Regions from separate parts of the Streptomyces sp. NPDC096136 genome, predicted to be linked through region 1. Evidence: riboswitches for the same ligand, from Rfam matches in the RefSeq annotation. Region 1 holds a riboswitch; each other region holds the start of a gene.

Region 1 (6,869 bases):
CCAACCTCCCGTCCCTTGCGGCGGGATATTGGCACTGTGTGCCGAGAATGTGGGTTGCGGCCGCCGGCCCCACCTGAGGAGGAGCTGAGCGATGCTGCAGGTCGGCCAGCTTGGACTGCCAGGAACTCCGACGTCAGAGCATGAATCGGGCCCAGCGTGTCGGCCTGGGCCGCCGGGGTCCGGCGGGCCGCACGACAGACTCTGACAGCGGCACGCAGTGCCATCAATGAGGTACACATGCCAAGTTCTGCGAATCTTCCGCGGCAGATTTGCCAAGCTTGCGAAGGGGGGAGACGCAAGGATCATGCGTAGCCTGGAGCCGATCGAGGCTGAGGAGTCCAGGTGGGCAAGACGTACGCGGGTGCGCGGCTGCGGCGGCTGCGTGAGGAGCGCCGGATGAGCCAGGCCGAGCTGGCCCGTGTCCTGGCCATCTCCCCCAGCTACCTGAACCAGATGGAGCACGACTCCCGGCCCCTCACCGTGCCCGTCCTGCTGCGGCTCACCGAGGCGTTCGGAGTGGATCCGGGCTTCTTCTCGGAACGCGACACCAGCCGTCTCGTCGCGGACCTGCGCGAGGCCCTGGCGGGCGAGCTCGCCGAGGCCCGCGTCTCCGCCTCCGACCTCGCCGAACTCGCCACCCGCATGCCCGCGGTGGCCTCCGTCCTGCTGGACCTCGGCCGGCGCGGCCAGCTCCTGGCCGAACGGCTGGCGGACACCACGGACGGCCGGGACGGCGGCCCGGCCGCACCGCGCTCACCGCACGAGGAGATCCGCGAGTTCTTCTACCGCCGCCAGAACTACCTCCACGACACCGACCTCGCCGCCGAGGGCCTCGCCCGCAAGATGGGGATCCGCCCCGGAGAGGTCGTCCGCGTGCTCGCGGACCGCCTCGCCGAGCGCCACGGGATCCGCCTCGCGTCCGGCTCGGACCGCCTCCACCACTTCGACGGCGCGGCCGGCGTCCTGTACCTGTCCAGCCGGCTCCGTCCCGGCCAGCAGGCCTTCCGCATGGCCACCCAGCTCGCCCTGCTCGAGTACGACGAGGAGCTGGACCGGCTCGCCACCGAGGACTTCGCACCCGGCTCCCCCGCCCACGGCCTGGCACGGATCGGCATCGCCAACTACTTCGCGGCCGCGCTGGTCCTCCCCTACAGCGCCTTCCACACGGCGGCCGAGGAGTTCCGCTACGACATCGAGCGCCTCACCGACCACTTCGGCCTCGGCTACGAGACCGTCTGCCACCGCCTCAGCACCCTGCAACGCCCGAGGCTGCGCGGGGTCCCGTTCTCCTTCGTCCGGGTCGACCGGGCCGGGAACCTCTCCAAGCGGCAGTCCGCGACCGGATTCCACTTCTCCCGTGCGGGCGGTACCTGCCCACTGTGGAACGTGTACGAGGCCTTCGCCGCGCCCAGCCGGATCCACGTCCAGGTCGCCGCCATGCCCGACGGACAGCGCTACCTGTGGACCGCCCGGGCCGTGACCCGCCACCGCGGCGGCTGGGGCGAGCCCGGCAAGACCTTCGCCATCGGCCTGGGCTGCGAGATCCGCCACGCGCCCCGGCTCGTCTACTCCGACGGCCTCGACCTGGACAACGCCTCCGCCGCCACCCCCATCGGCATGGGCTGCCGGCTCTGCGAACGCCTCGACTGCCCCCAGCGCGCCGTCCCGCCCCTGGGCCGGACCCTGACCGTCGACGAGAACAGCAGCACCTTCATCCCCTACCCCGTGGCCCGGGACCGCGGCTGAGCCGCACGTCCCCCACGGCCGCCCGGCCCGCGGCGGAGCCCTGCCGCCCCGGACGTCCGGGGCGGCAGGGCTCGGTGCGCGACGGTCAGGCGTGGTCGCCGGTGAGGGCGGCGCGGACCTCACGGGCAGCGGCCACCAGGTGCTCCAGGGAGGCACGCGTCTCGGCCCAGCCGCGGGTCTTCAGGCCGCAGTCGGGGTTGACCCACAGCCTCTCGGCCGGGATCGCCTCCAGCCCCCTGCGCAGCAGACCGGCCGCCTCCGCGACGCCGGGGACGCGCGGGGAGTGGATGTCCCAGACGCCGGGACCCGCCTCGCGGGGGTAGCCGTGGGCCGCCAGTTCGCGGGCGACCTGCATGTGGGAGCGGGCCGCCTCCAGGCTGATGACGTCGGCGTCGAGGTCGTCGATGGCCTGGACGATGTCGCCGAACTCGGCGTAGCACATGTGGGTGTGGATCTGGGTGTCCGGCCGGACACCGGAGGTGGTGAGGCGGAAGGCCTCGGTGGCCCAGGCGAGGTAGTCGGCGCGGTCGGCCGATCGCAGCGGCAGCGTTTCGCGGAGGGCGGGCTCGTCCACCTGGATCACCGCGGTCCCGGCCGCCTCGAGGTCGGCCACCTCGTCCCGCAGGGCGAGCGCGACCTGGCGGGCGGTGTCGCCGAGCGGCTGGTCGTCGCGTACGAAGGACCAGGCGAGCATGGTGACCGGCCCGGTGAGCATGCCCTTGACCGGCCTGGCCGTCAGGGACTGGGCGTACGAGGTCCAGCGGACGGTCATCGGCGCGGGCCGCGAGATGTCCCCGGCCAGCACCGGCGGGCGGACGTAGCGCGTGCCGTAGGACTGCACCCAGCCGTGGCGGGTGGCCAGGCAGCCGGTGAGCTGTTCGGCGAAGTACTGCACCATGTCGTTGCGTTCGGGCTCGCCGTGCACCAGGACGTCGAGCCCGGCCTTCTCCTGGAAGGAGACCACTTCCTCGATCTCGCTCCTGATGCGCGCCTCGTACCCGGCCGTGTCGATCCGTCCGGCCCGCAGGTCCGCGCGGGCCGTGCGCAGCTCGTCGGTCTGCGGGAAGGACCCGATCGTGGTGGTCGGCAGCAACGGCAGGCCCAGGTGGGCCCGCTGGGCGGCGCTGCGCTCGGTGTACGGCTGGGCGCGGCGGGCGTCGGCGGCGGTGACGGCCGCGGTGCGGGTGCGGACGGCGGGGTCGTGGGTCAGGGGGGAGGCCGCCCGGGAGGCGAGGGCGGCCCGGTTGGCGGAGAGTTCTCCGGCCACCGCGGCGGTGCCGGACCCGAGGCCCTTCGCCAGGGTGGCGATCTCGGCGGTCTTCTGCCGGGCGAAGGCCAGCCAGCGCAGGATCTGCGGGTCGACGTCCCGCTCCGCCGCCGCGTCGAGCGGGACGTGCAGCAGGGAGCAGGAGGCGGCCACGTCCACCCGGCCGGCCAGGCCCAGCAGGGTGCCGAGGGTGGCCAGGGACCGCTCCAGGTCGTTGACCCAGATGTTGCGGCCGTTCACGACCCCGGCGACCAGGCGCTTGCCGGGCAGTCCGCCGACGGCCGCGAGGTCGTCGAGGTTGCGGGCGGCCGGGCCGGTGAAGTCGAGGGCCAGGCCCTCGACCGGCGCCTTCGCCAGGACGGGCAGCGCCTCGCCCAGCCGGTCGAAGTACGAGGCGACCAGCAGCCTGGGCCGGTCGGTGAGGGCGCCGAGGTCCCGATAGGCGCGGGTGGCCGCGTTCAGCTCCGCCGGGGTGCGGTCCTGCACCAGCGCCGGCTCGTCGAGCTGCACCCACTCGGCCCCGGCGGCGCGCAGGGCCGCGAGGACCTCCGCGTACACCGGCAGCAGCCGGTCCAGGAGGGTCAGCGGCTCGAAGTCCGCCGCCACGCCCGGTGCCGGCTTGGCCAGCAGCAGGTAGGTGACGGGGCCGACCAGGACGGGGCGTGCGGTGTGGCCGAGGGCGAGGGCCTCACCGAGCTCGGCGACCTGCTTCGCCGGATCCGGGCTGAAGACGGTGTCCGGCCCCAGCTCGGGGACGAGGTAGTGGTAGTTGGTGTCGAACCACTTGGTCATCTCCAGCGGCGGCACGTCCTGCGTGCCGCGCGCCATGGCGAAATAGCCGGCCAGGGCGTCGTCGGTGACGGCGGCCCGGTGGCGTGCGGGGATCGCGCCGACCATGACGGTGGTGTCGAGCACGTGGTCGTAGTACGAGAAGTCCCCGGTGGGCACTTCGGTGAGGCCGGCGGCGGCGAGCTGCTGCCAGGCGGTGCGGCGCAGTCCTGCGGCGGTGGCGCGGAGGGCGTCGGCGCCGACGCGGCCCTTCCAGTACCCCTCGATCGCCTTCTTCAGCTCACGGTTGCCGCCCTGGCGGGGGTAGCCGTGGACGGTGGCGCCTGCTGCCGCGGCTGCGGACTCGGTGGTCACGGAGATCTCCTTCACGAGATGGATCCCTGAGATCCCGATGGGACCCGAAGGCGCGAAGGGGTACCGGAAACGGACGGTCGCGACCCCACGCGGCACGCGCGGTCGACCGTCTCGCCGTGTACGCCGACCCGCCCACGAGGTCACCGGGATGTCCGTGCACGGCATGGGGCCGGGCGCGGGCAACGGGCAGGTCTTCGGACTCGCGGGCACGCCTGCCGGCTCTCCTGATCTGCCGGCGGGCCCCTACTGGCCGTCGCTTCCCAGGACCTGACGGTCCCAGTGCGTATGACGGCGGTCGTTCCCGCTCACCGCTGCGGGGCAGTCCCGGATTCCCACCGGGTTCCCTCTTACGACGCATCCCGCCTGGCGGACGGGGCGAACCAGCTGCACCGCCAGCCTACGGGTTCGATCCGGGGCACCGGCAAGGGCGTCCACGTTTCGGACGGCGGCATGAGATGTGCGCCCCGGGCCGGGTGTCACGCGGACAAGGTCGCCACCAGCCAGTCGGTGCCGCTGCCGAGGTGGGCCGAGAAGCGGCGGAGTCGGCCGTCGGCGTCGATCCAGTAGCGGGTGCGGCCCGCGACGGTGCGGGCCGCCTCCCGGGTGGCCCCCGGGGGCGTGGTGGTCGACGGGCCGGCGAACACCGTGACGGGGGTGCCGTCCACCTTCTCGGAGCCGAGGTGGCGGGCGCCGCTGTGGAGCAGCAGTTGGGCGTTGTCGGGGCGGTTCGCGGCCAGGTTGAGCAGGAGGAGGAGCGTGGTGTCGACGGTGGACGCCCGGGCCGTGAGCGGATGCTCGGTCCAGCCGTTCTGGGGTGGGTGGGCGGGGAGGGAGCCGGTCCAGTCGCGCTGCATGGAGACCGTCGTGCGGGTCCAGCTCAGCAGGTGGCGGCCCTGGTCGCGGGCGCCGCCGTCGATCTGGAGGAGGGCCAGGCCCGTGCCGTGACGCCAGTCGAGGCGGCCGGTGAGCCGGGCGGACTTCCCTGGGACGGGGATGTCGGCTGTGACCTGGGCCGTTCCGCGCCGGTAGTTGGCGAACCGGGTGAGGGCGAGCAGTTCGGCCTGGGGGGTGGTCAGGGCGGGTGAGGCGGCTGCGGAGGGCGCGGGGCGCGGCTTCTCCTGGGTGCAGGCCGCAACGCCGAGGAGCGTCAGGAGGGCCAGGGCGATGCCGTAGGCGGAGAGGCGCGGCAGGGTGCGGCGGGGTGGCGGTGTCATCGTGCGGTCCCGCCCTGCCGGGGACGTGCGGCGAGCAGGTCCGGTGCGGGCAGGGGTACGCGGTCGGGGTCGACGTCACCGGGCAGGTGGAGCGCGGGTTCGGCGGGTGCGTTCGCGGCGTCGGGGAGCTGCGGCTGGGCGGGGGGCGGGGTGACGTCGAGGAAGGCGACTCCGGCCGGTGGCGGGGCGGTGCGGGTGGGGGGCGCCGCGGCGGCGGACCGGCTGTTCCCCCCGGGGCAGGGGGCGGTGCGGGTCAGGTCGTCGGGCAGGGTGCGCCGCAGGGTGTTGCCGTGCAGGCAGTTGCCCTCTCCGGGGGCTCGGGTGGACGCCTGGTAGGAGATGTCGACCCCGTTGTCGGACAGTGTGTTGTCTTCGAGCCGGTTGCCCAGGGGAGGTACGTCCTCGTGGGAGGTGAGGACGATACCGGCGCGGGAGTTGCCGCTGACGCGGTTGCGCCGCAGCGTGTTGTGCTGGCCGCCGGCGATGCCGATGCCGATCCCGAAGCCGCCGTCGGCCTGCTCGGGGGTGTCGGGGGCGTTGTTGTCGGCCACCAGGTTGCCGGCGATGACTCCGCCGGTCTGGGGTACGTGGGCTTCCTGGTAGTCGGTGTCGATCGTCATGCCGACCCGGTTGCGGGTGAACCGGTTGCGCAGCACCCAGACGGGTCCGCTGGCGTTGGTGCCCTCGTAGCCGATGGCGTTGTGGTCGGCGATGTTGTCCTGGACGAGCACGTTGCAGGGCTTGCACTGGCCCACGTAGAGGCCGGAGTCGGCGCTGCCGGAGGCGTGGTTGCGCTCGATCACGCCGTTGCGGGCGTTGAACGCGTAGATGCCGTAGAGGCCGTTGGCGTGCGCGGTGACGTAGCGGACGCGGAAGCCGTCGAGGGGAGGGAAGCGGGCCGGGTCCAGGTGCTGGTAGCCGTCGCTGCCGCGGGCGAGTCCGCCGTCGGCGCCGCTCATACCGGTGACCAGGACGCCGTTGAGGAGGTGGTTGGCGACGGTCAGGTTCTCCACGGAGACGCCCGCGGCCGTGACCACGATGCCGTTGGAGCGCCGGCCCTGGCCGTCGATGACGACGCGGTTGCGGTCGGTGCCCCGCAGCACCACGCGGTCGGTGCGCACCCGGACGCTCTCGTGGTACACGCCGGGTGAGACGAGTACGAGGTCTCCGGGGTGGGCCCGGTCGAGGGCGGCGTTGATCGTCGCCGCCTCCCCCGGTACCCGGATGGTCGCGGACCGGGCCGGGCGGGCCGGCGCATGGCCGTCGGTGGCGGTGTCGTTCCCCGTGCAGCCGCCGCACACGAGTGCGGCGACGAGCGCTGCGCCCAGCGTCACGGCGCGCCAACGGGCCTGTGCCCGACGGGCGATGAGCGGCATCATGTGCGCTTTCTTCCGATCCGTAAGGACAGCGAGAGTTAGCTTAGAGTACGCGAGTGACTACTGACAGTACACATTCCAGTGGATCGGGCACGGGGCAACGACCGTCGCGGCGCAGGGTGC
Region 2 (6,869 bases), on a different contig from region 1:
CGACCCCGCGTCCGATCGAGATCCTGGCCCACTCCCCGGTGGTGTGCGAGGGCCGTCCGAGCCATCAGGACACGGCGTACTACACCGTGCCGAGCGGGGCGGGGGTCTTCGCGACCGGCACGATGCGCTGGGTCGAGGCCCTCGACGCGTCCGGCGACGGCCGCAGCGGCGCCAACCACGGCCTGGACGCCCGTGCCGGCGCGCTGACCACCCGGGTCACGGAGAACCTGCTGCGGGTCTTCGCCGCGGGCCCGGCCGGCCGATCGCACCCGGCGCAGGACAACGTCAAGGCGGTGTACGGGGGGTCGTGAGCCGCCGGCGGCGGCATTTCGGTGGACCGGGCGCGAAGGAGGTGCCTAGGATCAAGGCGACGGCATCGCGTGTCGGTCACCGACCGGGTGAGGCATGGAGGTGCCGTGAGATGCCTTGTGGAGGCATTCACCCATGTCGGTCCAGTTGAACCACACGATCATCCACTCCCGTGACAACCGGGAGTCCGCCGAATTCCTGGCGCACATCCTCGGCCTCGAAGTCGGCCCGGAATGGGGTCCGTTCATCCCCGTGGCCACCGGGAACGGAGTGACGCTGGACTTCGCGGCCATCCCGGCCGAGTCCATCACCCCGCAGCACTACGCGTTCCTCGTCTCGGAGGAGGAGTTCGACGCCGCCTTCGAGAAGATCCGGGCGGGCGGCGTCGAGTACTTCGCCGATCCGCACCGCAAGCACCCGGGCGAGATCAACCACAACGACGGCGGGCGCGGGGTCTACTTCCTGGACCCCGTCGGCCACGCCATGGAGATCATCACCCGCCCGTACGGCGGCTGATCGACGAGGACCCGAGGGGCCCGCGGCGCACGGCGCGCCGCGGGCCCCTCGCACGTCCCCGGCACGCCCCTCGCACGTTCCCCGCACGCCCCTCCCCCACCCGCCCCCGACCGTGGCGGCCCATCCGGCGCGGAACCCTGGACAGATAGTCTGCGCAGAGATAATCTACGGACAGAGGAAATCGGGAACGACCGAGGAGAGCGCCCATGTGGACGTACGAGCACACCATCGAGACCGCCGCCGCGCCCGCAGCCGTCTGGCGTCTCTGGGCCGACGTCGAGAACTGGGGTGACTGGAACCCCGGGATCGAGAAGATCGAGATCGACGGCCCCTTCGCGGCCGGCGCCCGCATCACGATGACGCCGCCCGGCGAGGACCCCGTGCCGCTGGTCGTCGCCGAGGCCGTCGAGAACGGACTCTTCGTGGACGAGGCCCGGTTCCACGGGCTGCTCCTGCGCACGGAACACCGGATCGACCCCGCCGGGGACGGCCGGGTCCGCATCACCTACCGGATGGAGATCACCGGCCCGGGCGCCGACGAGGCCGGCCCCGAGATCGGCCCGGCCATCACCGCCGACTGGCCCGAGACCATGGCCGCGCTGGCGGAGTCGGCGGCCCGCTGATGGCCCTCAGCCCCGGGGAGAGCCCCGGGTTCCTGCTCTGGCACGCCACCCTGCGCTGGCAGCGGGAGGTCTCGGCGGCACTGACCCCGCTCGGCCTCACCCACGTGCAGTTCGTGCTGCTCGCCTGCGCGTGGTGGCTCAACGGCCAGGGCGAGCAACCCAACCAGCTCGCCCTGGCCCGCCAGGCGGGCACGGACGTGAAGATGACCTCCCAGGTGCTGCGCGCCCTGGAGCAGAAGGGGCTCGTCGCACGCGAGGTCGACCCGGCCGACACCCGCGCCAAGCGGCTGCGGGTCACCGCCGCCGGGGCGGAACTGGCCCCCCGGGCCGTCGCCGCCGTCGAGGAGGCCGACGCGCGGTTCTTCCGCGCGGTGCCCCTCGACGACGCACTGCCCCTGCTCAAGCGGCTGGCCCGGCCGGATTCCTGAGGCCCGCCACCCGAAACCGGCGCGGACCGGCGGACCGTCGAGCCGGCGAGCCGGCGAGCCGGCCGACAACGGCCCGCCTGTGCGCACGGCGGCGCCTCAGACGGCGGGGTGCTCCGGGAGGTACACGATGCCCGGAGCGCCCGTCGCCGGATGGACGGCGACATGGGCGCGGACCCCGTAGACCTCCGCGATCAGCTCCTCCGTGAGCACCTCGACCGGCGGCCCCTGAGCCACGACCCGGCCGCCCGCCAGGACGTACAGCCGGTCGCAGAACGACGCGGCGAGGTTCAGGTCGTGCAGGACGAGCAGGCTCGTCACGGGAAGCCGCCGGACCAGCCCCAGCAGTTCCAGCTGGTAGCGGATGTCGAGGTGGTTCGTGGGCTCGTCCAGGGCCAGCAGCCCGGGCTCCTGGACGAGTGCGCGGGCGACGAGGGCGCGCTGGCGCTCACCGCCCGAGAGCCCGTCGAAGCGGCGGCCGGCGAGCCCGCGGGCCCCGACGGTCTCCAGCGCCTCCGTGACGCGCCGGCGGTCGTCCGGGCCGTCCTGCTCCCAGAACCGCTTGTGCGGGCTGCGCCCCATGGCCACGACCTCCCGGACCGTCAGCCCGAAGGTGCCGGACGCGTCCTGCGGCACCACCGCCACCCGCCGGGCCCGCCCCCTCACCCCCAGAGCCGAGGCGTCGGCACCGTCGAACAGCACCCGGCCGGCGGCGGGCCGCAGCGCACCGTGGACGCAGCGCAGCAGGGTCGTCTTGCCGCTGCCGTTCGGTCCGACCACCCCGACCGTCTCACCGGGCCGGGCGCCGAGGTCGATCCCGTGCAGCAGGGTCCGCCCCTCGACCGCGTACCGCAGGGCCTCGACCGCGAGTTCCACCGGACGCCCCGTCATCCGGCCACCTCCTCGCCCCGGGTGGACCTGCGCAGCATCCACAGGAAGAAGGGGCCGCCCACCAGCGCGGTGACCACGCCGACGGGTATCTCCTCGGGCGCGGCCGCCGTCCGTGCCAGCAGGTCGGCCAGGGTCAGGAAGACCGCACCGGCCAGCGCGCAGACGGGCAGCAGCACCCGGTGCCCGGCTCCCACGACCATGCGGGCGGCGTGCGGGACCATCAGCCCGACGAAGCCGATCGCCCCGCTGGAGGCCACGAGCACCCCGATGACGAGGGAGGCGAGAACGAAGACGGCTGCCCGGAACCGGCCGGTGTCCAGGCCGAGGGTGCGCGCCCCCTCCTCCCCCGCGAGCAGCAGGTCCAGCGGGCGCGCCAGGGTGACGAGCAGTCCGGTGCCGGCCAGCAGCGCGGCGGCCGGCAGGGCGAGTTCGCCCCAGCGGGCGCCGCCCAGCCCGCCGAGGGTCCAGAACAGCACGGAGCGGATCTGGTCGGGGTGCGCGGACAGCACGAGCACCAGGCTGGTCAGTGCGGACAGGACGTACTGCACGGCCACCCCGGCCAGGACCAGCCGCCCCGTGGTCATGGCGCCGCCGCGCCGGGCCAGGGCGTACACGGCGACGAGAGCGGCGAGGGAGCCGGCGAACGCGGCCAGCGGGAGCCCGGCGGCGGCGCCCGCCCCCGCCCCGAGCACGAGGACCAGCACGGCCCCCGCCGAGGCGCCCGAGGAGGCGCCCAGCAGGAAGGGGTCCGCGAGCGCGTTGCGCACGAGGGCCTGGAGCACGGCGCCGGCGACCGCCAGCCCGGCGCCGACCACGGCCCCGAGCAGCACGCGCGGCATCCGTACGTCCCACACGATGGAGGCGAAGGCCCCGCGCCCGGCCCCGGGTCCGCCCGCCAGGATGCCGAGCACCTGCCCGGGGGCGATGCGCACGGGTCCCAGGGCCAGCCCCGCCACCACCGATCCGGCGAGGGCGGCGGCGAGGAGCAGGAGTACGGCCGCGGTGCGGCGGCGCCCGCTCACGCGGCGTCGGGGTGCAGGCCGCGGCCCAGGGATTCGACCGCGTCGGCGACGCGGACGCCCAGGACGGCGGAGGACAGCGGGAGCACCACGAACCGCCGGTTCTTGACGGCGGGAACCTCCGCCAGCGCCGGGTCGTTCAACAGGCGCTGCTTCTTGGCCTCCACGGAGGTGCCGCCGTAGTCGTAGATGAGGACGACCTCGGGCCCGCGCTCGACGACCTTCTCCCACGACACGTCTGCGAAGGTGTCCTGGAGGTCGGCGAAGACGTTCGCCCCGCCGGCGAGGGAGACGATCTCGTTGCCGATGCCGTTGCCCCCGGAGGTGAAGGCGGAGGCCTCGCCCGAGTCGTAGACGAAGACGGCCGGGCGGGCCCGGTCCTTCACCCGCGCGGTGACGGCGTCGATCCGGCGCTGCTCCTCCTCGACGAGGGCCGCGCCGCGCTCGGGCACGCCGAAGGTCCGGGCGACCTCCATGATCTCGGTCTTCAGCTGGGCGAGCCCGACACGGCCCGGGGTGCAGTACTCGATGCTGAGCCGGGAGGCGATCCCGGCCCGGGCCAGCCCCGCGCGGTCACGGCCCTGGCCCTGGTCGAAGGCGCTGGCGTAACCGCCGTACACGAAGTCGGGGTCGGCGCCGAGGAGCACCTCCTTCGACGGGTACCGCTCGGCCAGCACCGCGATCCCGTCGTAGGCGGTGCGGTAGGCGGGGAGCACGGAGTCGTCGAGGTAGGCCGTGCCCGCCATCCGGTCCTGGAGGCCGAGGGCGAGCAGGATCTCGGTGGCGTGCTGGTTCATGGTGACGGCCCGCCGGGGCGGGGCCTGGTAGGTGCTGGTGACACCGCAGTTGGTGACGGTGTACGGGAACCCGGGCGCGGCCTTCGCGCCGGGTGCGGGCCCCTGCCCGCCGGCCGGGCCGGCGCACGCGGTCAGGGGGATCAGGAGCGCGAGCGCGGAGAGCGGGCGCAGGGCGGCGCGGATACGCGACATGGTGAGGCCTCTCCGGGGGATCCTCGTCCCCGGTCGAAGTGAAGAGGCGGCGCGTCAGTGTCTGACTCCCGGGACCCCGCGGGCGGGGTCGCCGGTCACAGTGGCGGGACCGTACCGGATTCGCACCGGTTTCCTGTCCTGCACCGCCCGGACAACCCGGCCAAGTCTGCCAGATGCCGCGAATGCCGCCCGAAGGGCATCGGACGCCGCCGGTGGCGGGAGCCGCCCGTACGGAGGATCGTGGGCCGGGAGGGAAGGCGCGGAGGAGGTACGCCATGCGTCACGGCAGTCGCGGCAGTCATGGCGGCCACGGCGACCACGGCGGATGCCGGACCGGCGGCGGTCGGGCCGGGCGCGCGGGCCGGACCGCCCGCCTCCTGCTGGCGCCCCTCGTCGCGGCCCTGCTGCTGGGCGCCGGCCCCGACGGTTCCGGCGAGACCGTCCCCCTCGACGGGGACCGCCCCGGGGAGCACCTCGACGTCACCCTCACCCGGGTCGTCGACCCCGCGGGCCGGCCGCCCGCCCCCGGGGCCGACCGGCTGGTCGCCGTCGGGCTGCGCCTGGAGAACACGGGGACGGTGCCGTACCAGGACTCCCCCGCTCCGGCCGCGCACCTGCTCGGCACCGACGGGCAGCGCTTCACCGGCCTGAGCGGTACGACGGACGTCGGCCCGGCCCTACCCGGCCCGGCCCTGCCCGACACGGTCACCCTCGACCCGGGCCGGTCGGCCTCGGGCTACGTCGTCTTCCGGGTGCCGCAGGAGGCGGACCTGGCGGCGGTGCAGTTCGCCCTGGACGCCGGGCTCGGCGACGACGTGGCCCAGTGGAGCCTGGCCTGAGCCCTGCCGCAGCCAAAGCCGGAGCCGCAAGCGCCACCGGAACAGGCCGGAAATTATCCCGACGCGTCTAGTGACTTAGCAGGCACACGACAGTAGAACTTGTTCCCACTCCGTCGAGAGTGAGGAACCCCTCATGAGTGACAAAGGCCTGAACAGCAAGGTGTCCACAGGCGTTTCGCGCCGCGGATTCATCGCTGGAACCGGTTCTCTTCTGGGGGCCATGGCCCTCGCGGTGAACAGCACCGCCGCCCGCGCCGATCCCGCCACCGGATCCGCCGTCGCGAACGCCCCCCTCGTCTCCGGGACCCGTGTCCCGGCCCTCGTCATCGGCACCGGCTACGGCGGCTCCGTCGCGGCGCTCCGGCTGGCCCAGGCCGGTGTCGACGTGCACATGGTCGAGATGGGCATGGCCTGGGACACCCCGGGGACGGACGGCAAGATCTTCGCCAACACCACCAGGCCCGACTACCGCTCCTTCTGGCTGCGCACCCGCACGAAGGCCCCCCTGAGCAACTTCCTCGGCTTCCCCATCGACAAGGACGTCCCGAAGTACACGGGCATCCTCGACGCCGAGGAGATGGGCGGGATCATCGTCTACCAGGGCCGCGGCGTGGGCGGCGGCTCGCTCGTCAACGGCGGCATGGCCGTGACGCCCAAGCGGCAGAACTTCGCCGCCATCCTGCCCACGGTCGATGCCGAGGAGATGTACGCCACCTACTACCCCCGCGCCAACGCCGGGCTCGGAGTGGGCCTCGTCGACCCGGACTGGTTCGAGACGGTGGACTGCTACCAGTTCGCCCGCGTCGGCCGCAAGCACGCCCAGCGCTCGGGGTTCCCCTTCGTCTTCGTGCCCGACGTCTACGACTGGGACTACATGAAGCAGGAGGTGGCCGGCACCGTCCCCAAGTCGGCCGTGGACGGCGAGATCCTCTACGGGAACAACGCCGGGAAGAAGTCCCTCCAGAAGACCTACCTCGCCGCCGCCCGGGCGACCGGCCGGGTGGCGGTCTCCCCCCTGCACCGGGTCACCACCGTCTCCCCCTCGGACGGTGGCGGCTACACGGTCGCCGTGGAGGAGCTGAACACCACCGGCGACGTCGTCGCCGTCAAGACCGTCACCGCCGACCGGGTGTTCTTCGCGGCCGGCAGCGTCGGCACCAGCAAGCTGCTGGTCCGGCTGAGGGCGACCGGCGCCCTGCCGCTGCTCAACGACGAGATCGGCAAGGGCTGGGGCGACAACGGCAACGTCATGTGCGGC
Region 3 (6,869 bases), on a different contig from region 1:
GGCAGCCCGTCGAGATCGCGCACGGCCCCCTCGACCGCACCGGGGTCGCGCTCACCTTCCACGGCAACGGGGACCCCGCCCTCGCCCGCGCCGTGCTCGCCGAGGCCGAGAAGGCGGGCGCGCGGATCACCGTCCTGGCCATCGGCACCTGGCTCGACGACCACCCCGACATGGCCCGCCGGATCCTCGACGGCGGCCACGAGCTCGGCAACCACACCCAGCGCCACCTCGCGATCAACTCCCTGCCCGAAGCGGAGGCCTACGCCGAGATCACCGGCTGCGCCGAGCGCCTCAAGCGCCTCACCGGCTCCATCGGAACCTGGTTCCGGCCCTCCCAGACCCAGTACGCGAGCCCGCTCGTCCAGAAGCTGGCCCAGCGGGCCGGCTACCCGCACGTCCTCTCGTACGACGTGGACTCCCTCGACTTCACCTCGCCCGGCGCCGCGGCCGTCATCCGCAACGTCACCGGGACGATCCACGGCGGATCGGTGGTGAGCCTGCACTTCGGCTACGCGGACACGGTCGACGCGATGCCGCCCCTCCTCGAAGAACTCGCGCGCCGCGAGCTGCGCGCGGTGACCACCACGGAGCTGCTGACCCCATGACGACCACCCGCCTTCCCCGGAAGGCCACCGTGCTGCTGGCCGGTCTGGTCCTCGCCGCCCTGGCCGGCTGCGGATCGGGCGACAAGTCGCCCGCCGAGGCGCTCGGCTCCAAGGGGCCGGCCAACCCCGTCAAAGCCCTGCCGGCCGTGCCGCCGGGGCTGCCGGGGATGCCCCCGGTGCTCGATCCGACCGACGTGTACGCGGCGGACCGGCCGAACCAGCTCTCCCCGGTCGTCAAGGACTTCCCCTCGCGCGTCTACGTGCCGAACACCAACTCCAACACGGTGTCCGTCATCGACCCGGCCACCTACAAGGTCGTCGAGACCATCCCGGTCGGCGTCCAGCCCCAGCACGTGGTGCCTTCGTGGGACATGAAGACCCTGTGGGTCAACAACAACCGGGGCCACACCCTCACCCCCATCAACCCGGCCACCGGAGAGGCCGGGGAGCCCGTCGAGGTCCACGACCCGTACAACCTCTACTTCACGCCCAACGGCAAGTACGCCGTCGTGATGGCCTCCATGGACCGCGAGCTGGTCTTCCGCGACCCCCACACCATGAACCGGGTCAAGACCGTCCCGGTGACCTGCTTCGGCGTCAACCACGCCGACTTCTCGCTCGACGGCCGCTACTTCATCGTCAGCTGCGAGTTCTCCGGCGAGCTGCTCAAGGTCGACACGGAGAAGATGGAGGTCATCGCCCAGCAGAAGCTCCCCTTCGAGGGCGCGATGCCGCAGGACGTCAAGATCTCGCCGGACGGGAAGACCTTCTACGTCGCCGACATGATGGCCCACGGGATGTGGGTGCTCAGCGGCGACAAGTTCGACACCCCCAAGCTGCTGCCCACGGGCAAGGGCTGCCACGGCCTCTACGTCAGCCGCGACTCCCGCGAGATGTACGTCTCCAACCGCGGCGAGGGCAGCATCTCGGTCTTCGACTTCAAGAAGAAGCAGCTCACCAAGAAGTGGGAGCTGCCCGACGGGGGCAGCCCCGACATGGGCGGGGTCTCGGCCGACGGCAAGGTGCTGTGGCTGTCCGGCCGCTACAACTCCGAGGTCTACGCGATCGACACCACCAGCGGCAAGGAGCTGGCCAGGATCCCCGTCGGCAGCGGACCCCACGGCCTGGCCGTCTACCCGCAGCCCGGCCGCTACTCCCTCGGCCACACCGGGATCTTCCGCTAGGCGCGGCCCGCCCGCCGCGCCGGAACCCGGCGGTCCCCGGGAGCCCGCACGGCTCCCGGGACCCGTGGGCGTGACCCGCCCCCGGTACGGCTACCCTGAGCCGGTCAACAAGCACCAGGAAGGGGTGGCCCCAGTGGCGGACATCGACAAGGCACGCGAGACGTTCGACCGGTTCGACGCGAACGGCGACGGCGTCATCACGGCCGACGAGTACAGCGCGGCCATGAAGGCCATGGGGGACGCTTTCGTCACCCCGGCGGTCGCCGAAGCGATCATCGCGGCGAAGGACCTCAACGGCGACAAGCTGCTGAGCTTCGACGAGTTCTGGGCCGACCTGAACAAGTAAGGCCCCGCCGAACGGGCGCCGCGCCCGCCTCCGTCCCGCCCGCCGGGACGGGGGCGCGTCAGGCTCCCGCGCCGGAGCCCGTCATGTCCTCGACCTCGGCGAGGGCCTCCTCCAGCCAGCCGAGCCAGAAGCCCTCCAGGGCGATCCCCCCGTGCAGCACCAGCCTGCGCAGCCGGTCCGGGTCCGCGTCGCGCCCCGGCGGGAAGTCCTTCGCCTCGATGGCCTCGTACTCCGCCAGCTGCGCCCGGTGCAGGTCCAGGTGCCGCCGCAGCTCCGCACCCAGCCCCTGCGGCCCCACCACGGCCGCCGCCCGGATCCGCAGCAGCAGCGCGTCCCGCATCGGCTTGGGGTCCTGCCGCTCGTCCACCCACCGGGCCAGCTCGGCACTGCCGTCCGGCAGCACCTCGTACTCCTTCTTCTGCCCGCGCACGGGCACCTCGCTGGGCAGCGCCCGGATCAGCCCCGCTTCCTCCAGCCGCCCGAGCTCCCGGTAGATCTGCTGGTGGGTCGCGGACCAGAAGTAGCCGATCGACTTGTCGAACCGCCGCGTCAGCTCCAGCCCGGACGAGGGCTTCTCCAACAACGCGGTGAGAATGGCATGCGGCAGCGACATGCCGCCATCCTAGGTGCGGGCAATCGTCCCGCAGGGCGGGACGGGTGGGCACACCGGGACCCCGCCCCGCAGGGCCGCCCCCGCGTCGGCCGCGCCGCCCCCGCCCCGCCGCGCTCAGCCCAGCGCGGCCAGCGCCTCGGGCACGCGGGGCCCCGCCGCGTCCGCGCCCAGGAACCCGTGGGCCCGCAGGAACGCCGTCACCGCCGGGGACCACGCCTGGCGCAAGCCGGCCGAAGCCAGCAGCTCGGGGTCCGACAGCAGCACCCCCGCCGCCCCCACCCGTATCCCCGAAGGCGTGAGCACGGCCGCGTCGTCGGCCCACCGCACCGCCAGGTCCACGTCGTGGGTGGCCATCACCACCGTCGTCCCCGCCGCCCGCAGCCCCGCCAGGACGTCCAGCAGGCGCTCCTGCCCGTCCGGATCGAGGCCCGCGGTCGGCTCGTCCAGGATCAGCACCCGCGGGGCCATCGCCACCGCGCCCGCGATCGCCGCGCGCTTGCGCTGCCCGTACGACAGCAGGTGCGTCGGACGGTCCCGCAGCGCGGTGATGTCCAGCGCCGCCAGCGCGGAGTCCACCCGCGCGCGGACCTCCGCCTCGGGGAGGCCCAGGTTCATCGGGCCGAAGGACACGTCCTGCTCCACGGAGGCCGCGAAGAGCTGGTCGTCGGGGTCCTGCACCACCAGCTGGACGGTGGTGCGCAGCCGGGTCAGCCCCCGCCGGTCGTACGCCACCGCCGAGCCCTCCAGCCGCAGCGCGCCCGACGCGGGCCGCAGGCCCCCGCTCAGCAGCCGCATCAGCGTGGTCTTGCCGCTGCCGTTGCGGCCCAGCAGCACCAGCGCCCGCCCCTCGGCGATCGCGAAGTCCACGCCCGACAGCACCGCCGGCCCGTCCTCGTACGCGTACCCGGCGCCGACCAGCTCCACCAACGGGGTCACAGCCCCAGCTCCTTCAGTACGAGGGTCCCCGCGACCAGGGCGGCCAGCAGGGCGGCGGCGGCCGCCAGGAACCGCCGGGACAGCGCCGCCGGCGGGACGAGCACCCGCAGCGCGCCGTCGTAGCCGCGCCCCGCCAGCCCCTCCTGGAGCCGGGCGGCGCGGTCGAAGGCCCGGACGAACGAGGTCGCCGCGAGCCCCGCCACCGAACGCCAGGCGGCCGCCCGTCCTGCCTGTCCGAGCCGGGCCGCCTGGGCCCGGCGGACCTGCGCCAGGGAGTCCAGCAGCAGGAAGCCGATCCGGTACATGACGAGGGCCACGTCGACCACGGGCGCGGGCACCCCGGCCCGCACCAGCCGGGGCAGTACGTCCGAGACCGGTGTGGTGAAGGCGAACAACAGCACCCCGAGGGAGGCGGCCGAGGTGCGCAGCAGCAGGTCCAGCGCGTGCCGGGGCCCGTCCGGGGCGGGCGCGAGGAAGCCGTCCGGGCCGCCCACCGACACCAGCAGCGGCAGCGCCCCGGTGACGCAGAACCCGAGCGGGACCCGGAAGGCCCGCCACAGCTGCCGCCCGGCCACCCCGGCGGGCCCCAACAGCACGGCCAGGGTCGCGGCGGCCACCAGCGGCCCGCCGGGCCACGGGGGCAGGCACACCGCGGTGACGGTCAGACCGAACCCCAGGAGGGCCTTCTCCAGCGGATGGCGGCCGCGCCAGCGGCTGCTGTGCGCCGCGACGTCGATGGGCAGCACCGGCTACGGCTCCCGCGCGGGCTCGGCGGGGGACTGCGCCTGCGCGAGGGCCTGCGCCGCGCCCTGGCGGCGGCCCCTGCGGACCCCGAAGTAGTACGCGAGCACGCCCGCGCCCAGGGCCGCCTGGAGGGCGAACAGCGCGGACTCGATCTCGCCCGAGGGGGGTTCGTACAGCGGGGAGAACCAGGGTTCGTAGTCCGGCTCGAGCTCGGTGATGGCCGACTCCGCCTGGGCGTCGGCGCCCGCGAAGGGCTCCTCCTTGCCCTCGCCGAGCCCCAGCGCGAGCGGCAGCACGGCCAGCGCCGCCACCAGGAGCAGCAGCAGGGTGTTGATCTTGGCGTTCCTGCTCATCAGGCGGCCGCCTCCTCGGTCCGCTTCGTACCGGCCAGCCTGGCGACGCCGAGCCGGACCAGGTCCGACGTGCTCGACTGCATCAGCAGCCGCATCACGAGCACCGTCAGCAGCCCCTCGCTGACCGCGAGCGGGATCTGGGTGAGGGCGAAGATGCCCGCGAACTTCTCCAGGGACCCCAGGAAGCCGCTCGCCGGGTCCGGGAAGGCCAGCGCCAGCTGGACCGAGGTCACGCAGTAGGTGACCAGGTCGGCGAAGAAGGCCCCGAAGAAGACGGTGACCATCAGCGGCGCACCGGACTTGCGCAGCAGCCTGTAGGCCGCGTACCCGGCCCAGGGCCCGGCGATCGCCATCGAGAAGACGTTGGCGCCGAGGGTGGTGAGGCCGCCGTGCGCCAGCAGCAGCGCCTGGAACAGCAGGGTGATCGTGCCGAGCACCGCCATGACGGGCGGCCGGAACAGGATGGCGCCGAGCCCGGTCCCGGTGGGGTGCGAGCAACTGCCCGTGACCGAGGGGATCTTCAGGGCGGACAGGACGAACGTGAACGCTCCGGACGCGCCGAGGAGCAGCGTGCTCTCCGGGTGGGACTTCACCTCGCGGGTCAGGGCGCGGACCCCGTGGACGACGAACGGGGCGGACGCGGCGCCCCAGGCGGCCGCGTGCAGCGGGGGCAGGAACCCCTCGGCTATGTGCATGAGTTGGGAGACCTCTCCAGCACCTCGTGGATGGACGTACGCGCCCCGGCCGGTCTCCTGGCTGACGGGTACTGCCGCCCCGGCTCCGCCTTCCCGGGTCCGTACGGTCTCCCGTGCGGACCCAGTGGCTCCCGCAAGGGGGTGGAGCTGGACTTCCCGATCACAGTGGCGAGGGCCGCACCGGTTTCGCACCGGTTTCCCGAACACCAAGGCCAGCTGACCCTAGTCGTCCGCACGGACCGGTATCAACCCGGACCGATCCGGCCGATCGGATGGCCGAATTCCGATTCCTCCCCCGGACGGCCGCCGAGCGCTGGCGGGGCCGGCGGCCGGCCCGCAGGGTGGGGGCGTGCCCGACTTCGACTACTCCGACCTGTCCGCCGTCTTCGTCAACTGCACCCTCAAGCGCTCGCCCGAGACCAGCAACACCGAGGGGCTGATCTCCAAGAGCCGCGCCGTCATGGAGTCGGCTGGGGCCCGGACCTCGCTGATCCGCGCCGTCGACCACGACATCGCCACCGGCGTCTGGCCGGACATGACCGACCACGGCTGGGAGAGCGACCAGTGGCCGGTGCTCTACAGCCAGGTCATGGACGCCGACATCCTCGTGCTCTGCGGCCCGATCTGGCTGGGCGACAACAGCTCGGTCATGAAGCAGGTCATCGAGCGGCTCTACGCCTGCTCCTCGCTGCTGAACGACAAGGGCCAGTACGCGTACTACGGGCGGGTCGGCGGGGCGCTGATCACCGGCAACGAGGACGGCGTCAAACACTGCGCCATGAACGTCCTCTACAGCCTCCAGCACCTGGGCTACGCCATCCCGCCGCAGGCCGACGCCGGCTGGATCGGCGAGGCGGGGCCCGGCCCCTCGTACCTGGACCCGGGCTCGGGCGGCCCCGAGAACGACTTCACCAACCGGAACACGACGTTCATGTCGTGGAACCTGATGCACCTCGCGGCGCTCCTCAAGCGCGCCGGGGGCGTCCCCGCCCACGGCAACCAGCGCTCCGCGTGGGACGCCGGCTGCCGTTTCGACTTCCCGAACCCGGAACACCGCTAGGGAGGGTCCTCAGCAGGTGTTCGGGTGCGCGACGTCCACCACGAGCCGCTCGGGCGCCTGCAGGACGGAGGTGCTGTAGGCGGGCTTGGTGTCGAAGGCGGCGCCGAAGGTCACGTACCCCTCGTAGTCGCCGGTCAGGGCGAGGCCCTTGAGCTTGCTCAGGCCGATCTGCTGGAGCTTGGGCCCCAGGTAGACGTTGTTGCCCGCCTCGTCGTGGCCGGCGGCGGGGTGCAGGCGGATCTCCAGGAAGTACTTCCCGGGTAGCGGCACGGGCTTGCCCGACCCGTCGTAGACCAGCTGGGAGACGGGCGTGACGGTGAACGGGGGCACGGA
Region 4 (6,869 bases), on a different contig from region 1:
ACAAGGGCGGCCGCGCGTGGGGGCAGGCGGTCGCGGCCCTGGTGCTGGTGCCGGTGCTGGCGCTGGGCCTGTGGTGGTGGGGGGAGGGCGAAGGGAACTACGACCGGCGGAAGCCGCCCACGTGTGCGGACGCGGACGCCGCGAACACGCCCGGGCACGTGTCCGGCCGGGAACTGTGCGAGGCCCTGTACCGTCCCGGACTCGACGCCCTGCTGGGCATACCGGGCCGGGAGGTGCGGACGGTGAGCGGAGGCAGTAGTTCGTTCCGGCCCGGCGGCACGGGCGAGGCCGTCGTCACGCCGACCGCCAGGGTGGAGTTCGAGGGGTACACCGTGACGCTGGACGCCAGCTACGGCGCCCTCCCCGTGGGCCGCACCGCCCGGCTGATGGGAGACACCGTGCCGGGACGCACCGTTCTGGGCCGCCCGGCGGCCCTGTACTCGGACCGGACCCTTCAGATCCGGTTCCGGCTCGACGGAAGCGACTCCTCCAGTGGCCCAGGCGTGTCGGCGCGGGTCCTGTCGGTGGCCAAGGACGGTCAGGACCACGGCGATTCGTTCGACCTGACTGTCTGGCGGACCGACGGCGGCCTCCTGGACGATGCGGCGCTGCTGCGTGTCGCGGAAATCGTCCTGCCGGCCGTTCCGGGGTGGTCCCCAGCCGGCTGACGACCAGCGGTGCCCTCGGCTTCGCGGTCGCCGACGACTACGTCACGAAGAACCCCTGCCGCCCTCTTCAGGGTGGATGAAGCGGGGACGATCCGGTGCCGCCACGCCATGGGAACGCCCAGGTCAGAGGCACATGTACCCTGTCGCCGCGCTTGCGCCCCGGAGGGTGTGGGACTCACTCGCACCGCCGTCCGGCCGGGTCCGCCGGAGCCGCTTGCGCCTCCGAAGCCGACGCCGCGGCGTGCTCGTGTGCGTTGGGTTCCTTCACCGAGCCCCGGGGCTTGCCGAGCGCGCTCGACGTCGAACAGCCCGGTGCCCAGGACCCGCTCGAGCACCTCGGCACGACGCGGTGTGTCGGGTCGAGCCGCCGGATCACCGGCTGCTCTTGGCCACCCCGGGGAGTTCGCCGGCGTGGGTCGTCCCGCGCCCGCGGGACAGGCCGAGGGTGTGCAGGTGGCCGTGGGGGCGGCCGTCGATGGCGTCGCGGTTGCGGACGCGGGTGGCGGCGGCGTCGCAGGGCCGGGGACGCGGTTCCCCCTGGGCCGCCGCACGTTACTCGTCGGAGGTCCGGGCGTCGGGGGTGATCGCCTTGAGGGCGGCGCGGCGCACGGCGTAGCGGGCGACGGTCAGGCGCCGTCGATGGTTCTTGGCGACTTTGTCCCCCTTGGCCATCAGGCCGTTCCTCCCCGGGCCCGGATCCGGGCCACGGCGGCCTCGACGCCGATCGTGTCGACGGTCTTGATGCCCTTGGTGCTGAGGGTGAGCCGTACGTGGCGGCCCTCGCTGGGCAGCCAGTAGCGCTTGCTCTGGACGTTCGGGTCGAAGCGTCGCTTCGTGCGGCGGTGCGAGTGGGAGACGTCGTTGCCGAAGCCGGTTCGGCGGCCGGTGGGTTGGCAGTGGGCGGACATGGTTCCTCGTCTGCTCGGGGGCGGGACCGTGGTCTCACCGTAGCAGCTAAATGAAAATGAAAACCAATAGCGTCGCTGCCGTGCCCGCCGGGCCGTGGCTCCTGTCAGGGCTGTGACACGTTCAGCCTCGGGGAGGGGCCGGCCCACGGTCCGCCGGAGCGGTACGCGGCCCGCAGCTCCTCGTGGGTCACAGGCTCGGGGTCCGGCACGGGCCGGCCGACTTCGGATGGCCAACTCGGCCGCAGGCGTTCAACGAAGTCTGTGAAGTCGTGCCGCAGGTACCGGGAATCGCAAGGCTTCAGTCGGATCTGCTGGCGCCTGTCAGCCCACCAGACCTCGAATTCGCCCACGGTGCCCTCCGTCGGCCAGTCCTCGCCCACCTCCGGCAGTAGCAGGACGTCGACGAACCCTCCGACGCTCAGGCCGATGTCCACGAAGATCCCGATGGCACCCGGCCGGGGAACGCTCACGACCGTGCCCTCGAAGACCTGTCCGAAGTCCAAGTTCTTCCGAATCCGGGCCCACTCGGCATCTGTCACCACGAACGCATCATCGCACCATCGGTCACGTGAGGATGCGTGCGGTGGAACATCGTGAGGACCGCCGGGCCGGCGAGGCGGATGCAGACGAAGTTGGTGGCGGCGCGGCCGGTGTCCCGGACGAGGGAGGTGGCGAGGTCGAAGGCGGGGTAGCGGTGGAACTGCTCGGTGAAGGGGAGGCCGGGGAGGTGGGCAGGCGATGGAGCCGTGGGGGTCGAGGGAGAAGGGCCCGGCGTCCCGAACACCGGCAGCGGCAAGACGCCGATCTCCCGTGCCGGTCACCGCCGGGACCGCGACCAGGCCGGCGGTGACCGTCGACGACGGCGCGGGCAACCCGGCCGCCGCGACGTGGGCGACACCGTCGCGCTGCGGTGGGGCGCCTGGTCATCCGGCTCCGGTGAGGGGTGCGGGTCCCGGAAGCGGGGAGACGGTGCGCGGGCTGCGAAGGTGGGCGCGCTCGAGTGGCGGGTCTGGACTTACTAGGACGTCCAACTATATGTTCGTGGCACAAGGTCCGCGGTGCAGGGAAGCCGGTGTGAGTCCGGCACGGTCCCGCCACTGTGACCGGGGAGTGTGCTGCCATCCACACGCCACTGACGAGGGCTGTCGGGAAGGCGGGCGGCGCGCGGTGATCCGGGAGTCAGGATACCGGCCGCGGATGTTCCGTGTTGTCCACGAGGATGGAGCAGACACGCATGGCACCGGTTTGTACCCACGACCCTGGTGATCCGGCGGAGCGTACGCACACCACTTCCGCGCGCTCGTAGTTCTCACGGCTTCCGTAGCGGAGCACCCCATCCGGGTGTCGTCCGCCGGCCTGTCGTGCCATCCCCGGATCCAACCTGACGAGAGCAGGCATCCATGGTCCGTGAACTCACCCACTTCATCGGCGGAAAGCACACCACCGGCACCTCCGGGCTCCTCGCCGACGTGTACGACCCCAACACCGGCTCCGTCCAGGCCCGCGTCCCGCTGGCCGGACGCGCCGACACCGAGGCCGCGATCGCCAACGCCCGGGAGGCGCAAGGGGAATGGGGGCAGTGGAACCCGCAGCGCCGGGCCCGTGTCCTGCTGCGCTTCCTCCAGCTCGTCGAGGGCGAGCGCGAGGACCTGGCCAGGCTCCTGTCGGCCGAACACGGCAAGACCGTGGCCGACGCCCACGGCGATCTGCAGCGAGGCCTGGAGGTGGTGGAGTTCGCCGCCGGTGTTCCGCACCTCCTCAAGGGCGAGTTCACCGACAACGCCGGCACCGGCATCGACGTGCACTCCCTGCGCTCCCCGCTGGGCGTGGTCGCCGGGATCACCCCCTTCAACTTCCCCGCCATGATCCCGCTCTGGCAGGCCGCCCCGGCGCTGGCCTGCGGGAACGCCTTCGTCCTCAAGCCGTCCGAACGCGACCCGTCGGTTCCGCTGCGCCTTGCCGAGCTGTTCCTCGAGGCGGGCCTGCCGCCGGGCGTCCTCAACGTGGTCAACGGCGGCAAGGAGGCGGTCGACACCCTCCTGGAGGACCCGCGCGTCCAGGCCCTCGGCTTCGTCGGCTCCACCCCGATCGCCGCGCACATCTACGCCACCGCCGCCGCCCACGGCAAGCGCGCCCAGTGCTTCGGCGGCGCCAAGAACCACATGATCGTGATGCCGGACGCCGACCTCGACCAGGCCGTCGACGCCCTCGTCGGCGCCGGCTACGGCTCGGCCGGCGAGCGCTGCATGGCCATTTCCGTCGCCGTACCCGTGGGCGAGGAAACGGCGGACCGCCTGGTCGCCGCCCTCAAGGAGCGGATCTCGACCCTGAAGATCGGCCGCTCCGACGATCCGGAGGCCGACTTCGGCCCCCTGGTCAGCCGCGACGCCCTGGACCGGGTGCGCCGCTACGTCGACATCGGCGTGAACGAGGGCGCCGAACTGGTCCTCGACGGCCGGGGGTTCACCCTGGACGGGCACGAGAACGGCTACTTCGCCGGTGCCTCCCTCTTCGACCGGGTCTCCCCGCAGATGCGGATCTACCGGGAGGAGATCTTCGGCCCGGTGCTGTCCGTGGTCCGGGCGGCGGACTTCGAGGAGGCACTGCGGCTGCCGAGCGAGCATCCGTACGGCAACGGCGTGTCGATCTTCACCCGGGACGGGGACACCGCCCGCGAGTTCACCCGCCGGGTCAACACCGGCATGGTCGGCGTCAACGTGCCCATCCCGGTGCCCGTCGCCTACCACACCTTCGGCGGCTGGAAGCGCTCCGGATTCGGCGACCTGAACCAGCACGGACCGGACTCGATCCGCTTCTGCACCCGTACCAAGACCGTCACCTCGCGCTGGCCCTCCGGGGTCAAGGAAGGCGCGAGCTTCACCATCCCGACGATGGGGTGAGCGCCGTGACCACCACTCTCACCGAGGACCAGCTCGCCCTCGCCGAGGTCACCCTCGACTTCGCCCGGGAGCAGCTCGCCCCCCACGCCGTGGCCTGGGACCAGGACAAGCACTTCCCCGTCGACGTCATCCGGCGGGCCGCCTCCCTCGGCCTCGCCGGCGTGTACGTCCGGGAGCGGCACGGCGGTTCGGGCCTGTCCCGCAGCGACGGCGTCCTCGTTTTCGAGACCCTCGCCACGGGCTGCCCCTCCATCGCCGGCTACCTCTCCATCCACAACATGGTCGCCTGGATGATCGACCGCTTCGGCGACCGCGCGCAGCGCGACCGTTGGCTGCCCGGCCTGTGTACCGCCGCGACCTTGGGCAGCTACTGCCTGACCGAACCGGGCGCCGGTTCGGACGCTGCCGCGCTGCGGACCCGGGCCGAGAGGCAGGGTGGCCACTACGTGCTGACGGGGGTGAAGCAGTTCATCTCCGGAGCCGGCGCGTCGGACGTCTACGTGGTCATGGCGCGGACGGGCGAGCCCGGCCCGGGCGGGATCTCGGCCTTCGTCGTCGAACGCGCGGACCCGGGGCTCTCCTTCGGGCCCGACGAACGCAAGATGGGCTGGAACGCGCAACCCACCCGCCAGGTCGTCCTCGACGGGGTCCGTATTCCGGCCGGCCGGCGGCTCGGCGCCGAGGGCGACGGCTTCCGCATCGCCATGAACGGCCTCAACGGCGGTCGCCTCGGCATCGCCGCCTGCTCGCTCGGCGGCGCCCAGAGCGCCCTGGACCGCTCGCTGTCCTACCTCGCCGACCGCGAGGCCTTCGGCAGCCGCCTGCTGGACGCGCAGGCGCTGCAGTTCCGTCTGGCCGACATGGCCACCGAGCTGGCTGCGGCCCGCGCGCTGGTGCGGCAGGCCGCCGAGGCCCTGGACACCGGGGACCCGCTCGCCCCGCGCCTGTGCGCGATGGCCAAACGCTTCGCCACCGACACCGGGTACGCGGTCGCCGACGCCGCCCTCCAACTGCACGGCGGCTACGGCTACCTCAGCGAGTACGGCATCGAGAAGATCGTCCGCGACCTGCGGGTCCACCAGATCCTGGAAGGCACCAACGAGGTCATGCGCGTCATCGTCGCGCGCGGACTGACGGAGACCCTGCGATGACCAACGAACCCCCTGTCCTCCTGCGCACCGAGGGCCACGCCGCGTACATCACCCTCAACCGTCCCAAGGCGCTCAACGCCCTCAGCCACTCCATGGTGCTCCGCATCGAAGAGGCACTCACGGCCTGGTCCGACGACTCCTCGGTCGAACTCGTCGTCCTCGGGGGCGCCGGCGAGCGCGGTCTGTGCGCGGGCGGCGACATCCGCGCGATCCACGAGGACGCCCGCACCGGCGGCACCGCCTCGGCGGACTTCTGGCGCGACGAGTACCGGCTCAACGCGCTGATCGCCCGCTACCCCAAGCCGTACGTCGCCCTCATGGACGGCATCGTCATGGGTGGCGGAGTGGGCGTCTCGGCCCACGGCAGCGTCCGCATCGTCACCGAGCGGTCGAAGGTGGCCATGCCCGAGACCGGCATCGGCTTCGTCCCCGACGTCGGAGGCACCTACCTGCTCGCCCTGGCCCCCGGAGAACTCGGCACCCACCTGGCACTGACCGGTGCGTCCATCGGTGCCGCGGACGCGCTGCTGTGCGGCCTCGCCGACCACTTCGTCCCGGCGGCGGCGCTGCCCGTGCTGGTGCGGGAGCTCGCGGAGGACTCCGTACCCGTGGTGCTGGAGCGCCATGTGGCGGGGCCGCCGGGGCCGCCGGCCGGGGGGCTGGCCTCCGCGCGCGAGTGGATCGACCACTGCTACGCCGCCGAGACCGCCGAGGAGATCGTCGCCCGGCTGCTCGCCTCGGGCGTCCCCGCCGCGAAGGACGCGGCGGACACCCTGCTGTCCAAGTCCCCGACGGCGGTCAAGGTCACCCTGGCCGCGCTCCGCCGGGCCCGCCGGCTCGGGCCCCTGGAACGGGTGCTGGAGCAGGAGTACCGCGTCTCCTGCGCCGCCCTGGCCTCGCCCGACCTCGTCGAGGGCATCCGCGCCCAGGTCATCGACAAGGACCGCGATCCGCACTGGTCCCCGGCCGCGCTGGAAGACGTCACCCCGGCCGACGTGGAACGGTACTTCGCCCCGCTCGACGCGAACGAGCTCCGCCTCGTCGCGACCGCTTCGTCGCAGGAGGTCGTCTGGTGAGCGCCACCGTCGCATTCATCGGCCTCGGCCACATGGGCGGACCGATGGCCGCCAACCTCGTCAAGGCGGGCCACCGGGTCCTCGGCTTCGACCTCGTCCCCGCGCTGCTGGCCACCGCCGCCGCCACCGGTGTCGAGCCGGCCGGCTCCGCAGCCGAGGCGGCCGC

What was found. Region 1 has a riboswitch for cobalamin ahead of metE (5-methyltetrahydropteroyltriglutamate--homocysteine S-methyltransferase). Riboswitches for the same ligand answer to the same signal wherever they lie in the genome.
Region 2: it holds a riboswitch for cobalamin, as region 1 does, so the genes downstream of both, ACIRBY_RS01790 (ABC transporter substrate-binding protein) here and metE (5-methyltetrahydropteroyltriglutamate--homocysteine S-methyltransferase) in region 1, are expected to answer to the same signal.
Region 3: it holds a riboswitch for cobalamin, as region 1 does, so the genes downstream of both, ACIRBY_RS27230 (energy-coupling factor ABC transporter permease) here and metE (5-methyltetrahydropteroyltriglutamate--homocysteine S-methyltransferase) in region 1, are expected to answer to the same signal.
Region 4: it holds a riboswitch for cobalamin, as region 1 does, so the genes downstream of both, ACIRBY_RS33345 (CoA-acylating methylmalonate-semialdehyde dehydrogenase) here and metE (5-methyltetrahydropteroyltriglutamate--homocysteine S-methyltransferase) in region 1, are expected to answer to the same signal.

The regions. Positions count from the first base shown of each region.
Region 1 is NZ_JBIWFZ010000002.1:301,522-308,390, forward strand. It holds gene ACIRBY_RS04440 (short-chain fatty acyl-CoA regulator family protein) at 343-1,746, shown strand; gene metE (5-methyltetrahydropteroyltriglutamate--homocysteine S-methyltransferase) at 1,832-4,156, opposite strand; cobalamin riboswitch at 4,345-4,506, opposite strand; gene ACIRBY_RS04450 (hypothetical protein) at 4,633-5,370, opposite strand; gene ACIRBY_RS04455 (nitrous oxide reductase family maturation protein NosD) at 5,367-6,749, opposite strand.
Region 2 is NZ_JBIWFZ010000001.1:393,658-400,526, reverse strand. It holds gene ACIRBY_RS01820 (N,N-dimethylformamidase beta subunit family domain-containing protein) at 1-311, shown strand, start outside; gene ACIRBY_RS01815 (VOC family protein) at 445-825, shown strand; gene ACIRBY_RS01810 (SRPBCC family protein) at 1,032-1,448, shown strand; gene ACIRBY_RS01805 (MarR family winged helix-turn-helix transcriptional regulator) at 1,448-1,876, shown strand; gene ACIRBY_RS01800 (ABC transporter ATP-binding protein) at 1,973-2,764, opposite strand; gene ACIRBY_RS01795 (FecCD family ABC transporter permease) at 2,761-3,786, opposite strand; gene ACIRBY_RS01790 (ABC transporter substrate-binding protein) at 3,783-4,772, opposite strand; cobalamin riboswitch at 4,808-4,946, opposite strand; gene ACIRBY_RS01785 (hypothetical protein) at 5,048-5,611, shown strand; gene ACIRBY_RS01780 (GMC oxidoreductase) at 5,745-6,869, shown strand, end outside.
Region 3 is NZ_JBIWFZ010000015.1:137,323-144,191, forward strand. It holds gene ACIRBY_RS27195 (polysaccharide deacetylase family protein) at 1-605, shown strand, start outside; gene ACIRBY_RS27200 (YncE family protein) at 602-1,789, shown strand; gene ACIRBY_RS27205 (EF-hand domain-containing protein) at 1,923-2,135, shown strand; gene ACIRBY_RS27210 (PadR family transcriptional regulator) at 2,194-2,748, opposite strand; gene ACIRBY_RS27215 (ATP-binding cassette domain-containing protein) at 2,863-3,684, opposite strand; gene cbiQ (cobalt ECF transporter T component CbiQ) at 3,681-4,430, opposite strand; gene ACIRBY_RS27225 (energy-coupling factor ABC transporter substrate-binding protein) at 4,434-4,781, opposite strand; gene ACIRBY_RS27230 (energy-coupling factor ABC transporter permease) at 4,781-5,476, opposite strand; cobalamin riboswitch at 5,506-5,702, opposite strand; gene ACIRBY_RS27235 (flavodoxin family protein) at 5,826-6,536, shown strand; gene ACIRBY_RS27240 (hypothetical protein) at 6,546-6,869, opposite strand, start outside.
Region 4 is NZ_JBIWFZ010000024.1:55,777-62,645, forward strand. It holds gene ACIRBY_RS33320 (DUF6215 domain-containing protein) at 1-668, shown strand, start outside; partial or broken gene rpsN (30S ribosomal protein S14) at 1,041-1,340, opposite strand; gene rpmB (50S ribosomal protein L28) at 1,340-1,576, opposite strand; gene ACIRBY_RS33335 (hypothetical protein) at 1,681-2,118, opposite strand; partial or broken gene ACIRBY_RS33340 (hypothetical protein) at 2,112-2,343, opposite strand; cobalamin riboswitch at 2,602-2,787, shown strand; gene ACIRBY_RS33345 (CoA-acylating methylmalonate-semialdehyde dehydrogenase) at 2,977-4,476, shown strand; gene ACIRBY_RS33350 (acyl-CoA dehydrogenase family protein) at 4,473-5,627, shown strand; gene ACIRBY_RS33355 (enoyl-CoA hydratase/isomerase family protein) at 5,624-6,703, shown strand; gene mmsB (3-hydroxyisobutyrate dehydrogenase) at 6,700-6,869, shown strand, end outside.